DNA from 3 places in the Streptomyces sp. NPDC058052 genome. Region 2 is predicted to be linked to each of the others. Evidence: predicted binding sites of a transcription regulator. Region 2 holds the regulator's gene; each other region holds the start of a gene.
What was found. Region 2 encodes HrcA, which represses chaperone genes, less so after heat shock. Its sites were predicted from a motif close to TTNGCACTCNGNNNNNCNGAGTGCNAA; they were not measured.
Positions count from the first base shown of each region.

Region 1: a site for HrcA is predicted at 1,413-1,439, ahead of groES (co-chaperone GroES). Genes of this name have one in related genera too.
Region 3: a site for HrcA is predicted at 3,574-3,600, ahead of groL (chaperonin GroEL). Genes of this name have one in related genera too.

Region 1 covers NZ_JBHVRX010000017.1:49,786-55,107, forward strand. Annotated here, with positions in the region: gene groL (chaperonin GroEL) at 1-852, opposite strand, end outside; gene groES (co-chaperone GroES) at 958-1,266, opposite strand; gene ACFVU3_RS23020 (hypothetical protein) at 1,722-1,886, opposite strand; gene ACFVU3_RS23025 (polysaccharide deacetylase family protein) at 1,883-2,797, opposite strand; gene ACFVU3_RS23030 (methyltransferase domain-containing protein) at 2,939-4,132, shown strand; gene ACFVU3_RS23035 (hypothetical protein) at 4,068-4,733, opposite strand; gene ACFVU3_RS23040 (RNA polymerase sigma factor) at 4,744-5,322, opposite strand, start outside.
Region 2 covers NZ_JBHVRX010000010.1:221,052-226,373, reverse strand. Annotated here, with positions in the region: gene ACFVU3_RS17040 (DUF3097 domain-containing protein) at 1-677, opposite strand, end outside; gene ACFVU3_RS17035 (MBL fold metallo-hydrolase) at 688-1,425, opposite strand; gene hrcA (heat-inducible transcriptional repressor HrcA) at 1,564-2,583, shown strand; gene dnaJ (molecular chaperone DnaJ) at 2,584-3,723, shown strand; gene ACFVU3_RS17020 (nitronate monooxygenase) at 3,800-4,888, shown strand; gene ACFVU3_RS17015 (16S rRNA (uracil(1498)-N(3))-methyltransferase) at 4,885-5,322, shown strand, end outside.
Region 3 covers NZ_JBHVRX010000026.1:101,921-107,242, forward strand. Annotated here, with positions in the region: gene ACFVU3_RS29645 (glucosyl-3-phosphoglycerate synthase) at 1-888, opposite strand, end outside; SAM riboswitch class I at 1,010-1,203, shown strand; gene thrC (threonine synthase) at 1,197-2,531, shown strand; gene ACFVU3_RS29655 (MoaD/ThiS family protein) at 2,550-2,828, shown strand; gene ACFVU3_RS29660 (cold-shock protein) at 3,242-3,445, shown strand; gene groL (chaperonin GroEL) at 3,767-5,322, shown strand, end outside.

The DNA of each region.
Region 1 (5,322 bases), on a different contig from region 2:
GCGGTCACCGAAGCCGGGCGCCTTGACGGCGACGGCGTTGAAGGTGCCGCGGATCTTGTTGACGACGAGGGTGGAGAGCGCCTCGCCCTCGACGTCCTCGGCGATGATCAGCAGCGGCTTGGAGCCACCGGACTGGATGACCTTCTCCAGGAGGGGCAGCAGGTCCTGGATGGAGGAGATCTTGCCCTGGTTGATCAGGATGTACGGGTCGTCGAGGACGGCCTCCATACGCTCCTGGTCGGAGACCATGTACGGGGAGAGGTAGCCCTTGTCGAAGGCCATGCCCTCGGTGAACTCCAGCTCCAGGCCGAAGGTGTTGGACTCCTCGACGGTGATGACACCGTCCTTGCCGACCTTGTCCATCGCCTCGGCGATGAGCTCGCCGACCTGCTGGTCCTGCGCGGAGAGCGCGGCGACGGCGGCGATGTCGGACTTGTCGTCGATCGGGCGCGCGGTGGCGAGCAGCTCGTCGGAGACGGCCTTGACCGCGGCGTCGATGCCCTTCTTCAGGGCGGCCGGGGAGGCGCCGGCGGCGACGTTGCGCAGACCCTCGCGGACGAGCGCCTGGGCGAGCACGGTGGCGGTGGTGGTGCCGTCACCCGCGATGTCGTTGGTCTTGGTCGCCACCTCCTTGACGAGCTGGGCGCCGAGGTTCTCGTACGGGTCCTCGATCTCGACCTCGCGGGCGATCGTGACACCGTCGTTGGTGATGGTGGGGGCGCCGAACTTCTTGTCGATGACGACGTTGCGGCCCTTGGGGCCGATCGTCACCTTCACCGTGTCGGCCAGCTTGTTGACGCCGCGCTCAAGGGCGCGACGGGCGTCCTCGTCGAACTTCAGGATCTTCGCCATGGGAGCGATTCAGCCCTCTCGGAAATCGTGTGGGAAAACAAACCGCGCCCCGGACGCCCAAGAGATCAAGGGGTCAGGGGCGCGGTTCAATGCAGGTACGTCGTCTTACTTCTCGATGACCGCGAGCACGTCGCGGGCCGAGAGGACGAGGTACTCGTCGCCGTTGTACTTCACCTCGGTGCCGCCGTACTTGCTGTAGAGCACGACGTCGCCGACCTTGACGTCGAGCGGCAGGCGCTCGCCGTTCTCGAAGCGGCCCGGGCCCACGGCGAGGACGGCGCCCTCCTGGGGCTTCTCCTTCGCGGTGTCCGGAATGACCAGGCCCGAGGCCGTGGTCTGCTCGGCGTCGAGCGGCTGGACCACGATGCGGTCCTCGAGCGGCTTGATGGCAACCTTGGAGCTGACGGTCGTCACGATCCGACCTCCCCCTTCGGAGATCTCGCGGGGTTAACTGTCTGAGGTGGCGACCAGGTGGATCCGTCGTCGCGGGTGCCGGACCTGCCCGTCGCTGTGTTGGCACTCTCCAGTGGGGAGTGCCAGAGCCGAGACTATGACCGCGATTAGCACTCGGTCAAGCGGAGTGCCAATTCCTCACCTCGTGGCGGTCCCGGGAGGGCCCGGCCGCGCCGCGATCCGGCCTCGATCGGGGGAACGTGCGGGCGGAGGCCGGTGTTCCGTACGAAGGTGCGGGCAGGAGCCTCCCCGGCCCCGGGTCCACCCGTCCGCCGATCCCGCCCTCACCGTGATCGCGGCGGCGGCCGGCCGGGCGCTGCGGAGCCACGGCCGGCGCGTGGCGGGGCCGGCCCGGCCGGGCTGTCCGCCGTCGCCGCCGCCGTGGCCGCGGGCCGGGTGCGGCCGGGTCCGGGGGCTCAGCTCCCGGCGCCCTCCGCCCGGACCCGCCCGGTGTCGCCCGCCTCCCGGTCGCCGACGCGCTCGACCGCCTTGCGGCCGAGGCGTTCGAGGGGGTCGACGGCGGAGGCGCAGCCGGTGAGGCCCAGCAGCAGGGCCGCGACCACGAGCGGGCGGAGCCTCATACGTAGTCCTCCAGCTTGCCGACCGCGTAGCCCTTGGACGTGATCACGTTCATCACCCGGCGGATCATGTCGGGCATGCTGCCCTTCCAGTCCTCCTCGCCGCGGAAGTGGGTGAGGACGATGTCGCCGGGGTGCAGGTCGCGGTCCCACTCGCGCCACTCCATGTGGTCGGGGAACGCCTCGGAGGCCCAGAGCGGGACGGCCTTGACGCCGCAGGACTTCGCGGCGCGCAGGGTGTCCTCGTTGTAGTTGCCGTACGGGGGCCGGAAGAGCTCGGGGCGCTTGCCGTACTTCTTCTCGATGACGTCCTGCATCCCGCAGATCTCCCGCTTCTGGCGCGCGTAGGAGAGTCCGGGCAGGTACTTGTGGTTCAGCGTGTGGTTGTGGAGCGCGACCCCGCCCGGCTGCGACTTCTGCATCCGCGCGAAGTAGGGGTAGTCGTCGCTGACCACGTAGTCGCTGAGGAAGGCGCTGTACGGGATCTTCAGGTCGCTCATCATCCGGATGAGCTCGGGGTCCTTCTCGGCGCCGTCGTCGATCGTCAGGAAGACGACCTTCTCCTTGGTGGGGACCGTGGTGAAGACGGGCGGGAGGCCCTCGCCGTCGGTCTCGAAGCCCTTCCGGGTGGTGATCCTCGGCTTGGTCCGCGGCGGGGCGGGCGCTTCGAGGGGGGTCAGCTTGAGGCCCCACTTCTTCGCGGCGGCGGCCCGGACGGCCCGCCGCTCGGCCAGCGCGGCCTTCTTCTCGCGGGCGAGCTGGGCGGCGGTCTTCGCCGGGGCCTGCTGGCCGGCGGCGGGGGCGGGCGGGCCGGAGGACCCGGGTTCGGAGCCGCCCGCGCAGGCGGCGGTGGAGGTGAGCGCGGCGACGAGGAGCGCGGCACCCAGGGCACGACGCGGCTGACCCTTTGCCATCATTTCTTCCTTTTGTCGTACGACCGGTATGGCGCCGCATCCTGTCAGCGCGACCGCCCCGTCCGGCCACGACACCGCCGTACCCGCCGCACCGTCCCCCGCCCGGCCCACAGCCCGGCCCCGCCGGCCCGAGGCAGCACAATGGGACGGGTGACCGACCTCGCCGCCTTCCACGCCCTGCTCTCCCCCGAGGGCCAGACGCTCCTCGCCGCCCTGCGCGACTACGACCCCGCCCAGGAACTGGCGGTCGCCTCCCGGCTGCGCCGCGACCACCCCGCCGCGCTGGTCTCGGCGGCGCTCGGGCAGGCCCGGCTGCGGCAGCGGGCGGTGGCGAAGTTCGGCGCCGAGGACGCGTACCGCATGTACTTCACGCCGAACGGCGTCGAGCAGTCCACCCGCGCGACCGTCGGCACCTACCGCGCCGCCCGGCTCAAGGCCCTCGGCGTCACCGGAGTCGCCGACCTCTGCTCCGGGATCGGCGGCGACGCGCTCGCGCTCGCCCGCGCCGGCATCTCCGTCCTCGCCGTCGACCGCGACCCGCTCACCGCCGAGGTCGCCCGCGCCAACGCCGCCGCGCTCGGCCTCGCGGAGCTGATCGAGGTCCGCTGCGCCGACGTCACCGAGATCGACACCAGCCCGTACGACGCCGTCTTCGTCGACCCGGCGCGGCGCGGCGGCCGGGGCCGGATCTTCGACCCCGAGGCGTACTCCCCGCCGCTCTCCTGGGCCATGGAGGCCGCCCGCAAGGCCCCGCGCGCGGCGCTGAAGATCGCCCCCGGCATCCCCCACGAGACCGTCCCCGCGGAGGCCGAGGCCGAGTGGATCTCGGACGGCGGCGACGTGAAGGAGGCGGTCCTCTGGTTCGGCACGGAGCCGGGCGCCCGCCGCGCCACCCTGCTGCCGTCCGGCGCCACCCTCACCGGCCGCGGTCTGCCCGACCCGGCGGTCCGCCCGGTCGGCCGCTACCTCTACGAGCCGGACGGCGCCGTCATCCGCGCCCATCTGGTCGCCGAGGCCGCCGAGGAGCTGGGCGGCGGCCTGATCGACCCGACGATCGCCTACGTCACCGCCGACACCCTGACCCCCACCCCGTACGCCTCCGCCTACGAGATCACCGACGTGCTGCCCTTCAACCTCAAGAAGCTGAAGGCCCTGCTCCGGGAGCGCGAGGTGGGCACGCTGACCGTGAAGAAGCGCGGCTCGGCCGTCGAGCCCGAGGAGATCCGCCGGAAGGTGCGGCCGAAGGGCCCGCACTCGGCGACGGTCCTGCTCACACGTGTCGCGGGGGCCCCGACGATGCTGATCGGGCACCCGGCCGCAGCGGGACGGTCCTGATCGCCATCCGGTAGTGCCCGACGGACTTGAACAGCCCGATCAGGCCGTTGATCCAGAAGATGAGCGCGGCGCCCATGCCGTACGCGACGAAGTAGTGGCCCCCGTCCCGCAGCGTCGCCCCGGCCGGCACGGCGAAGCCGAGCCACAGCCCGAGGCCGCACAGGACGGCGGAGAGCAGCATCCAGCAGGCGCTCAGGACGGGTCGGCGCAGCCGCGCGTCGGCCGCCGCGTCCCGGTCCAGCACGGCCCAGGCGAGGAGCCGCGCGCGCATCACGCGGTCCTGCCGCACCCCGCGCACCACGAGCCAGACCCCCGGCGCCATCACGCCGAGGCCGAGGAGCGCGGCGGTCAGACCGATCAGGAAGGTGATGGGGTCGAGGATCGCCTCGCCGGCGTCGATCAGCAGCATGCCCACCATGCCCCAGCCCACCTGGAGCAGCAGCACCGCGCAGCCGAAGAGGGCGAGCCGCCCGCCGCCGAGCAGCCGGTTCCCCAGCACGTCGAGCGCGAGCGCCCGGTCCGCGAGCCGCGCGTGCCGGTCGGGCCAGCTCCGGAGCTCGGCGGGCGGGGGCGGCGGGGGCAGGGGCGTGCGCGGGGACATGCCGAGCAGCCTACGGCCCCTCCCCGGACGGGAGTTCACCCGCCCGCGCCCGCAGCAGCGCCCGCTCCCGCTCGTTCCGCGTCAGCTCCGCCGCCCGCGCGAACTCGGCGCGTGCCTCGTCCGCGCGGCCCAGCCGGGCGAGCAGGTCGCCGCGGACGCTCGGCAGCAGGTGGTAGCGGGCCAGGGCGGGTTCGGCGGCGAGGGCGTCGACGAGCGGGAGCGCCGCGGCGGGCCCCTCGGCCATCGAGACGGCCACCGCCCGGTTCAGCTCGACCACCGGTGACGGGGCCAGCTCCATGAGCCGCCCGTACAGCCCGGCGATCACCGCCCAGTCCGTCTCCCCGTACGAGCCGGCCCGGGCGTGGCAGGCGGCGATGGCGGCCTGGAGGGCGTACGGGCCGTAGCCGCGTCCGTCGCCGGCGCGGGCGAGGGCGTCGTAGCCGCGCCGGACGAGGAGCCGGTTCCAGCGCCGCCGGTCCTGCTCGGCGAGGAGCACCGGCCGCCCGTCGGGGCCGGTGCGGGCGGGGACGCGGGACGCCTGGAGTTCGAGGAGGGCGGCGAGACCGTGCACCTCGCTCTCGCCGGGCAT
Region 2 (5,322 bases):
AGGGCCCGGCAGGTGCCCGTCTTCCAGTCCTGGCCGCGGGGGACCTCCGGCCAGGCCCGGATGCCGAGGACGGACGGCTTCACCGCCTGCCAGACGTCGATGTACGGGTGGCCGACCACCAGGACGTCGGGCGAGGTGATCCCGGCGGCGATGCGGGACTCCTTGGAGCCGGGGACCAGGTGGTCGACGAGGACGCCGAGGCGGGCGTCCGGGCCCGGGGCGAACTCGGCGACGATCTCCGGGAGGTGGTCGACGCCCTCCAGGTACTCCACCACCACGCCCTCGACGCGCAGGTCGTCGCCCCAGACCCGCTCGACCAGCTCGGCGTCGTGGCGGCCCTCCACGTAGATGCGGCTCGCCCGCGCCACCCGGGCGCGCGCGCCGGGGACGGCGATCGAGCCCGAGGCCGTACGGGCCGGGCGGGCCGGTCCGCCGGACACGGGGCGCACCAGGGTCACCACGCGGCCCTCCAGGAGGAAGCCGCGCGGGTCCAGCGGGAAGACCCGGTGCTTGCCGAAGCGGTCCTCCAGCGTCACCGTGCCCGCCTCGCAGCGGATCACGGCCCCGCAGAAACCGGTCGAGACCTCCTCCACCACCAGGTCCGGTTCGGCCGGGACCTCGGGGGCGGGGGCCTGCTTCTTCCAGGAGGGCGTCAGGTCCGGGTCGTAGCTGCGCATTCCGGGGACGCTACGACACCTGGAAGCGGCGTGCCAGTTCATCGCGCTGGCGTCGGACGAAGGCCGCGTCGACGACCGCGCCGTGGCCCGGGACGTACTGGGCGTCCTCGCCGCCGAGGGCGAGGAGGCGGTCGAGGGCGTCGGGCCAGCGGCCGCCGATCGCGTCGGGGCCCGCCTGCGGTTCGCCGGACTCCTCGACCAGGTCGCCGCAGAAGACGGTCTCGCGCTCGCCCGGGACCAGGAGGACCAGGTCGTGGCCGGTGTGGCCGGGACCCACGTTGGCGAGGAGGACCTGCCGGCCGCCGAGGTCGAGCGTCCACTCGCCGGTGACGGTGGAGCGCGGGGCCACCAGCGCCTCCGTCGCCGCGGCCGCGGCCCGCTCGTCGGCCCCGTGGCGTACCGCGTCCGTGTACAGCTCCGCGCGGGTCCGGTCGGAGGCGAGGAGGTCGTCGGTGCCGACCGCGCCGAAGACCTCCGCGCCGGCGAAGGCGGCGGTGCCGAGGACGTGGTCGAAGTGGGGGTGGCCGAGTGCGATGTGCGTCACGCGCCGGCCGCCGGTGATCGCCTCCGCCTGGGCCCGGATCGCGGCGCCCTCGGCGAGCGAGGAGCCGGTGTCGTACAGCAGCACCGCCCGTTCTCCCACGACCAGTCCGGTCGTCGCGTCCCAGCCGGGGAGCCGTCTGCGGCCGACCCCGTCCGCGAGCCGTTCCCACCCCTGAGCCGCCCAGACCGCCTCGTCGATGTGCATGGGGCCGACGCTAGCGGGTCCGCCTCCTTGCCAGGAGCGACGGGCCCGGCCGTACACTGGCCGGGGGATTCCTGGCACTCGGACAGGGTGAGTGCCAAAAGCGGAGCAACCGGAACGGCTGGAGCGGGAGGTGTGCGCGTGCTGAGCGAACGCAGACTCGAGGTGCTGCGCGCCATCGTCCAGGACTATGTCGGGACGGAGGAACCGGTCGGTTCCAAGGCGCTCACCGAGCGTCACAAGCTCGGCGTGTCGCCCGCCACCGTGCGCAACGACATGGCGGTGCTGGAGGAGGAGGGGTACATCGCCCAGCCCCACACCAGCGCGGGCCGGATCCCCACGGACAAGGGCTACCGGCTCTTCGTGGACCGGCTGGCCGGCGTCAAGCCGCTCTCGACCCCCGAGCGGCGCGCCATCCACAACTTCCTCGACGGCGCCGTGGACCTCGACGACGTCGTGGGCCGCACGGTGCGGCTGCTCGCGCAGCTGACCCGGCAGGTCGCCGTCGTCCAGTACCCGTCGCTGACCCGCTCCTCCATCCGGCACGTCGAGCTGCTGTCGCTGGCCCCGGCCCGGCTGATGCTCGTGCTGATCACGGACACCGGGCGGGTCGAGCAGCGGGTGATCGACTGCCCCGCGCCCTTCGGCGAGACCTCCCTCGCCGATCTGCGGGCCCGGCTCCTCAGCCGGGTCGGCGGCCGTCGCTTCGCCGACGTGCCGCAGCTGGTGCAGGACCTCCCCGAGTCCTTCGAGGAACCCGAGGACCGCGCCACGGTCTCGACCGTGCTGGCGACCCTCCTGGAGACGCTCGTGGAGGAGCACGAGGAGCGGCTGATGATCGGCGGCACCGCCAATCTCACCCGCTTCGGACACGACTTCCCCCTGACGATCAGGCCCGTCCTGGAGGCGCTCGAGGAGCAGGTCGTGCTCCTCAAGCTGCTCGGCGAGGTCAAGGAATCGGGCATGACCGTACGCATCGGGCACGAGAACGCCTACGAGGGACTGAACTCCACGTCCGTCGTCTCGGTCGGCTACGGTTCGGGCGGCGAGGCAGTCGCCAAACTCGGCGTGGTCGGACCGACCCGCATGGACTACCCCGGAACGATGGGAGCGGTACGCGCAGTGGCACGTTACGTCGGACAGATCCTGGCGGAGTCGTAAGTGGCCACGGACTACTACGCCACACTCGGCGTACGCCGCGACGCGTCCCAGGACGAGATCAAGAAGGCTTTCCGCCGCCTCGCCCGCGAGCTTCACCCGGACGTCAATCCGGACCCGAAGACGCAGGAGCGGTTCAAGGAGATCAACGCCGCCTACGAGGTCCTGTCGGACCCGCAGAAGAAGCAGGTCTACGACCTCGGCGGCGACCCCCTCTCCGCCTCCGGCGGCGGGGGCGCGGGCGGGTTCGGGGCCGGTGGCTTCGGCAACTTCTCCGACATCATGGACGCCTTCTTCGGCACGGCCTCGCAGCGCGGCCCGCGCTCGCGGACCCGCCGCGGCCAGGACGCCATGATCCGCCTGGAGATCGACCTCAACGAGGCGGCCTTCGGCACCACCAAGGACATCCAGGTCGACACGGCCGTCGTCTGCACCACCTGTTCGGGTGAGGGTGCCGCCCCCGGCACCTCCGCGCAGACCTGTGACATGTGCCGCGGCCGCGGCGAGGTCTCGCAGGTCACCCGGTCGTTCCTCGGCCAGGTCATGACCTCCCGGCCCTGCCCGCAGTGCCAGGGCTTCGGCACGGTCGTCCCGACCCCGTGCCCCGAGTGCGCGGGCGACGGCCGGGTCCGGTCGCGCCGCACGCTGACGGTGAAGATCCCGGCCGGTGTCGACAACGGCACCCGGATCCAGCTCGCGGGCGAGGGCGAGGTCGGCCCTGGCGGCGGCCCCGCCGGCGACCTGTACGTCGAGATCCAGGAGACCCCGCACGAGGTCTTCCAGCGGCGCGGCGACGACCTGCACTGCACGGTCACCCTGCCGATGACGGCGGCCGCGCTCGGCACGAAGGTGCAGCTCCAGACGCTCGACGGCCTGGAGGAGATCGACATCCGCCCGGGCACGCAGTCGGGCCAGTCGGTTCCGCTGCACGGCCGGGGCATCACGCACCTGCGGGGCAACGGCCGCGGCGACCTGATCGTCCACGTCGAGGTGCAGACCCCGACCAAGCTCGACCCCGAGCAGGAGCGCCTCCTGCGCGAACTGGCCAAGCTGCGCGGCGAGGAGCGGCCCACGGGCCAGTTCCAGCCCGGTCAGCAGGGTCTGTTCTCGCGGCTGAAGGACGCGTTCAACGGGCGTACGTGACCGGTGCGTGAGAGGGGCGGCACTCTGAGTGCCGCCCCTTTCCCGTCTCCGGGGAGGGGCATGACACGATGCCCATATGTCCACCACCGCACTGAACGATCTCTTCCGGTACCCGATCGTGCAGGCCCCCATGGCGGGTGGCGCTTCCCGTCCCGCGCTCGTCGGAGCCGTCGGTGAGGCGGGCGCGCTCGGCTTCCTCGCCGCCGGGTACAAGACGGCCGGCAGCCTCTACCAGGAGATCAAGCAGGTCCGTGGACTGACCGGACACCCCTTCGGCGTCAACGTCTTCATGCCCCAGACCGGCCCCTCGGTCGACCCCGCGGCCATCGAGGTCTACCGCCACCAGCTCGCCGGCGAGGCCGGCTGGTACGCGACCCCGCTCGGCGAGACCGACGACTGCCGCGACGACGGGTACGAGTCCAAGCTGGCGATCCTCCTGGAGGACCCGGTCCCCGTCGTCTCCTTCACCTTCGGCTGCCCGAAGCCCGAGACCCTTGAGGCGTTCGCCCGCGCCGGCACGTACACGATCGTCACGGTCACCTCCGCCGAGGAGGCCCGCGCGGCCCAGGCGGCCGGCGCCGCCGCGCTGTGCGTCCAGGGCGTCGAGGCCGGCGGCCACCAGGGCACCTACCGCGACGACCCGGCCGAGGAGCAGCCCGGCACCGGTCTGCTCGCCCTGCTCACCCAGGTCCGGGAGGCCACGGCGCTGCCGCTGGTCGCCGCCGGGGGCCTGATGCGCGGCGCGCAGATCGCGGCGGTGCTCGCCGCCGGGGCGGCCGCCGCGCAGCTCGGCACCGCCTTCCTCGTCTGTCCCGAGTCCGGCGCCGACCCGCTGCACAAGCGGGCCCTGACCGACCCGCTCTTCACCCGCACCGCCCTCACCCGGGCGTTCTCCGGCCGTCCGGCCCGCGGGCTCGTCAACCGCTTCATGCGCGAGCACGGCCCGTACGCCCCCGCCGGCTACCCCGAGATCCACCACCTCACCGCCCCGCTGCGGAAGGCCGCGGCCGGCGCCGGCGACGCCCAGGGCATGGCCCTGTGGGCGGGCCAGGGCCACCGGCTGGCCCGCGAGCTGCCCGCGGGGGAGCTGGTCGAGGTGCTCGCCGCCGAACTCGACACCGCCCTCACCGACCTCGCCGACCCGGCCCTCAGGAGTGCCTCATGACCGCCCCCGTCTTCGTCGTCGACGCCGTCCCCGGCGCCGGCACCTTCGTCCTGGAGGGGCCCGAGGGGCGGCACGCCGTCTCCGTGAAGCGGCTCCAGGCCGGCGAGGAGCTCGTCCTCACCGACGGGCGGGGCCGCTGGGCGGAGTGCGTGGTGCGGGAGGCCGAGGGCAAGGACCGGCTGACCGTGGAGGTGACGGCGGACCACGACGACCCCGCCGAGGAGCCGCGGATCACCGTCGTCCAGGCCCTGCCCAAGGGGGACCGGGGCGAGCTCGCCGTGGAGACCATGACGGAGACCGGCGTCGACGCGATCGTGCCGTGGGCGGCCTCCCGCTGCATCACCCAGTGGCGCGGCGACCGCGGCCTCAAGGCGCTCGCCAAGTGGCGCTCCACCGCCCGCGAGGCCGGCAAGCAGTCCCGCCGCACCCGCTTC
Region 3 (5,322 bases), on a different contig from region 2:
CTCGGTGTCCACGGCGTACGTCCGCGGCTCGAACCCCTCCGGACCCCGCTCGAACTGGGTCAGCCAGGGGCGGACGAGATGGCCCCGGGAGAGCCGCAGCTGCGCCGTCCGGTAGATCGCCGCCGCCATCCGGCCCAGCGCCCGCCCGTCCTGGTGCCGGTGCTTGCGCACCCCCACGTCCACCTGCGCCAGCGCGTCCAGGCCCACCGTGTGCAGCGCGTCCACCAGCAGCCCCAGCTCCACTCCGTAACCGACCGGGAACGGCAGTCGTTCGAGCAGCGAGCGCCGCGCCGCGTACTCGCCGCCCAGCGGCTGGACGAAGCCGGCGAGGCGCGGCCAGTGCAGATTGAGCAGCGGGCGCGCCACCAGCTCCGTCACCCGGCCGCCCTGACCAGGTGTGTCTCCGAACGGGCGGTCGTACATCGCCTTCACGAACTCCACGTCCGGGTCGGTGAGCAGCGGCCCCACGATCCCCGTCACGAAGTCCGCGGAGAAGTCCCGGAGGTCCGCGTCCACGAAGCAGACCACGTCCCCGCTGGTCACCATGAGTGACCGCCACAGGACCTCGCCCTTGCCCGGGACCGCCGGGATCCGGGGGAGTATGTCGTCCCGCGCGACCACCCGGGCGCCGGCCGCCGCCGCGACCTCCGCCGTGCGGTCCGTGGAGCCCGAGTCGATCACCACCAGCTCGTCCACCAGCGGCACGGCGTCGGTCATCAGCTCGCGCCGGATCACGCTGACGATGTCCCCGACGGTCGCCTCCTCGTTCAGCGCGGGCAGCACCACGCTGACCGTCGTCCCCCGCTTGGCGGCGAGCACCCGCTCCAGCGGCCGGTCGGACACGGACCAGGACCGCCGGGTCAGCCAGCGCTCCACTTCTTCCAGCAACGTGATCTCCATCTCGCGGATCGGACGACCGTCTCCACCTTCGAAGCCTTCGGTTACAGTCTTGAACAACGCGGATGCCCGATGCATGTCGGGGTGCCACCCGCGTCTCACAATCGAATACCGCTCATCCAGAGGGGCAGAGGGATACGGCCCGTTGAAGCCCCGGCAACCCTCCAGTCGGTTCTCGTCCACCGTCTCCAGGCCACCACCCCAGGTGGGGCCCTGACGGACGCAGCTTGTTTGCGCGAGGCCACCGGCTAGGGAAGGTGCCAAATCCGTCTCATGGCGAAAAATTCGTCATGGGAAAGATGAGGAGAAAGGGCCTCGCCTCCATGGCTGTAAACACCGTCGCACCCGCAACCGCCGCTGCTGACGCCCCTGCCCCCACCGTCGATCTCGGCCCCGCGTCCGGCCTTTCCTGTCGCGAATGCGGCCAGGTCTTCGCCCTCGGCCCGATCTTCGCCTGCGAGCTCTGCTTCGGCCCCCTCGAAGTGGCCTACGACCTCCCCGCCGGCGACCCCGAGGCGCTGCGGAAGCGGATCGAGTCCGGCCCCGCGAACATCTGGCGGTACGCGCCCCTGCTGCCCGTCCCCGCCGACGTCGCCGAGAAGCCGAACCTGAACCCCGGCTGGACCCCGCTCGTCAAGGCCGACAACCTCGCCCGCGAGCTCGGCGTCGCCCCCGGCAAGCTCTTCGTCAAGGACGACTCCGGCAACCCGACCCACTCCTTCAAGGACCGGGTCGTCGCCCAGGCCATCGAGGCCGCCCGCGCCTTCGGCTTCACCACCCTCTCCTGCTCCTCCACCGGCAACCTGGCCGGCGCCGTCGGCGCCGCCGCCGCCCGGGCCGGCTTCCGCTCCTGCGTCTTCATCCCGCACGACCTGGAGCAGGGCAAGGTCGTCATGGCCGGCGTGTACGGCGGTGACCTCGTCGCCATCGAGGGCAACTACGACGACGTCAACCGCTTCTGCTCGGAGCTCATCGGCGACCCGCTCGGCGAGGGCTGGGGCTTCGTGAACGTCAACCTCCGCCCGTACTACGGCGAGGGCTCCAAGACGCTCGCGTACGAGATCTGCGAGCAGCTCGGCTGGGTCATCCCCGACCAGCTCGTCATCCCGATCGCCTCCGGCTCCCAGCTCACCAAGATCGACAAGGGGCTCCAGGAGCTCATCAAGCTGGGTCTCGTCGAGGACAAGCCCTACAAGATCTTCGGCGCCCAGGCCGAGGGCTGCTCCCCGGTCTCCGCCGCCTTCAAGGCCGGCCACGACGTGGTCCGCCCGCAGAAGCCGAACACCATCGCCAAGTCCCTGGCGATCGGCAACCCGGCCGACGGCCCGTACGTCCTCGACATCGCCCGCCGCACCGGCGGCGCGGTGGAGGACGTGAACGACGAGCAGGTCGTGGAAGCCATCAAGCTGCTCGCCCGGACCGAGGGCGTCTTCGCCGAGACCGCGGGCGGTGTGACCGTCGGCGTGACGCGCAAGCTCGTCGAGGCCGGCCTCATCGACCCGAACCTCACGACCGTCGTCCTCAACACCGGCGACGGCCTCAAGACCCTCGACGCCGTGGCCGACAGCTCCCAGGCGACCGCCACCATCCGCCCGAGCCTGGACGCGTTCCGCGACGCGGGCCTGGCCCACTGAAAGGTCTGTGAAGCCACCATGGCCGTGAACGTCCGCATCCCCACCATCCTCCGCACCTACACCGGCGGGCTGTCCGAGGTCGCCGCCGAGGGCGCGACCCTCGCCGAGGTCATCGCCGACCTGGAGAAGAACCACACGGGCATCGCCGCCCGCGTCCTGGACGACCAGGGCAAGCTGCGCCGCTTCGTGAACGTCTACGTGAACGACGACGACGTCCGCTTCGAGCAGGGCCTGGAGACCGCCACGCCGGACGGCGCGGGCGTCTCGATCATCCCCGCGGTCGCCGGCGGCTGCTGATCCCCCACGGCCTTACCGGTCGGTACTGAATTGCCCCTTCCGCGAGAGAAAGCGGAGGGGGCAATTCTGCATGGTTGAGCGCGGTAGAGTTGGGGAAGTCCCCTCCGCCGCTCATGCCACGCGCATATGAGCCCGGCCCGGGACCTGACAAGAATGCGACAACCGGCGGCCGGAAAGCGCGCACACTCTGCCCCTTATGTGCCTTTCGCCCGGCCCGACTTGCCCCGCAATTCAAGGATTTCTTCCTGATTCCCCTTTCCGCTCCGCTCAGATTTCCCAGCGGATTGCCCTGTTGCAGAGGGCAGTTGGACAGATACATTCAGCGGCGGTCGACGCGTTCCGGCGCAGGTTCTGACCCGGGTCCGTGAAGTGCGGATCCGCGCAAGGGCCAGTAAGTAATAGGGGAGTTAGGCATGGCTCAGGGCACCGTCAAGTGGTTCAACGCGGAGAAGGGCTACGGCTTCATCGCGGTCGACGGTGGTGCGGATGTTTTCGTCCACTACAGCGCCATCCAGATGGATGGGTACCGCAGCCTCGAAGAGGGCCAGCGAGTCGAGTTCGAGATCTCGCAGGGCCAGAAGGGTCCGCAGGCGGACATGGTCAAGGTGACTGCCTGAGCGCGACGCGATCGGCCACCGACGCCAACGCCGTCGAGGGGCCCGCATCCCATGGGATGCGGGCCCCTCACGCGTTCCCGGGCGACCTGACGGTGTCACCGGAGGGGGCGCCCGATCCCCGAGAGTCGCTTGCACTCGCATGGGTCGAGTGCTAATCATTGGCGTTAGCACTCGGAAGGTGAGAGTGCTACGAGGATCGGGCAGACGAGGCCGCCGACCCGGGTGGGGCAAGGAACCACGCGGAACGCGGAGGCCGTCCGTCGCGGGCGTCGGCGCGGTCCTGGAGCGTTATCCACCCCATGTCCGGGAGGACCACTTCACATGGCCAAGATCATCGCGTTCGACGAGGAGGCCCGGCGCGGTCTCGAGCGCGGCATGAACCAGCTCGCTGACGCCGTCAAGGTCACCCTCGGCCCCAAGGGCCGCAACGTCGTCCTCGAGAAGAAGTGGGGCGCCCCCACGATCACCAACGATGGTGTCTCCATCGCCAAGGAGATCGAGCTCGAGGACCCGTACGAGAAGATCGGCGCCGAGCTGGTCAAGGAAGTCGCCAAGAAGACGGACGACGTCGCCGGCGACGGTACGACCACCGCCACCGTCCTCGCCCAGGCGCTCGTCCGCGAGGGCCTCCGCAACGTCGCCGCCGGCGCCAACCCGATGGCCCTCAAGCGCGGCATCGAGAAGGCCGTCGAGGCCGTCTCTGGCGCCCTGCTCGACCAGGCGAAGGAGGTCGAGACGAAGGAGCAGATCGCCTCCACCGCCTCCATCTCCGCCGCCGACACCCAGATCGGCGAGCTCATCGCCGAGGCCATGGACAAGGTCGGCAAGGAAGGCGTCATCACCGTCGAGGAGTCGCAGACCTTCGGTCTGGAGCTTGAGCTCACCGAGGGCATGCGCTTCGACAAGGGCTACATCTCGGCGTACTTCGCGACCGACATGGAGCGCATGGAGGCGGCGCTGGAGGACCCCTACATCCTCATCGTCAACTCCAAGATCTCCTCCGTGAAGGACCTCCTCCCGCTCCTGGAGAAGGTCATGCAGTCGGGCAAGCCCCTGCTGATCATCGCCGAGGACGTCGAGGGCGAGGCCCTGTCGACCCTGGTCGTCAACAAGATCCGCGGCACCTTCCGCTCCGTCGCGGTCAAGGCCCCGGGCTTCGGCGACCGCCGCAAGGCCATGCTCCAGGACATCGCCATCCTCACCGGCGGCACGGTCATCTCCGAGGAGGTCGGCCTCAAGCTGGAGTCGGCCGGTCTCGACCTGCTGGGCCGCGCCCGCAAGGTCGTCATCACCAAGGACGAGACCACCATCGTCGACGGTGCCGGTGACAGCGAGCAGGTCGCGGGCCGCGTGAACCAGATCCGCGCCGAGATCGAGAACAGCGACTCCGACTACGACCGCGAGAAGCTCCAGGAGCGCCTCGCGAAGCTCGCCGGCGGCGTGGCGGTCATCAAGGCCGGTGCCGCGACCGAGGTCGAGCTCAAGGAGCGCAAGCACCGCATCGAGGACGCCGTGCGCAACGCCAAGGCCGCCGTCGAGGAGGGCATCGTCGCCGGTGGCGGCGTGGCCCTGCTCCAGGCCGCCAGCGTCTTCGAGAAGCTGGAGCTGGACGGCGACGAGGCCACCGGTGCCGCGATCGTCAAGCTCGCCCTGGAGGCCCCGATCAAGCAGATCGCGGTCAACGCCGGCCTCGAGGGCGGCGTCGTGGTCGAGAAGGTCCGCAACCTCACCCCGGGTCACGGCCTCAACGCCGCGACCGGCGAGTACGTCGACCTGGTCGCCGAGGGCATCATCGACCCGGCCAAGGTGACGCGCTCCGCGCTGCAGAACGCCGCGTCGATCGCCGCGCTGTTCCTCACCACCGAGGCCGTCATCGC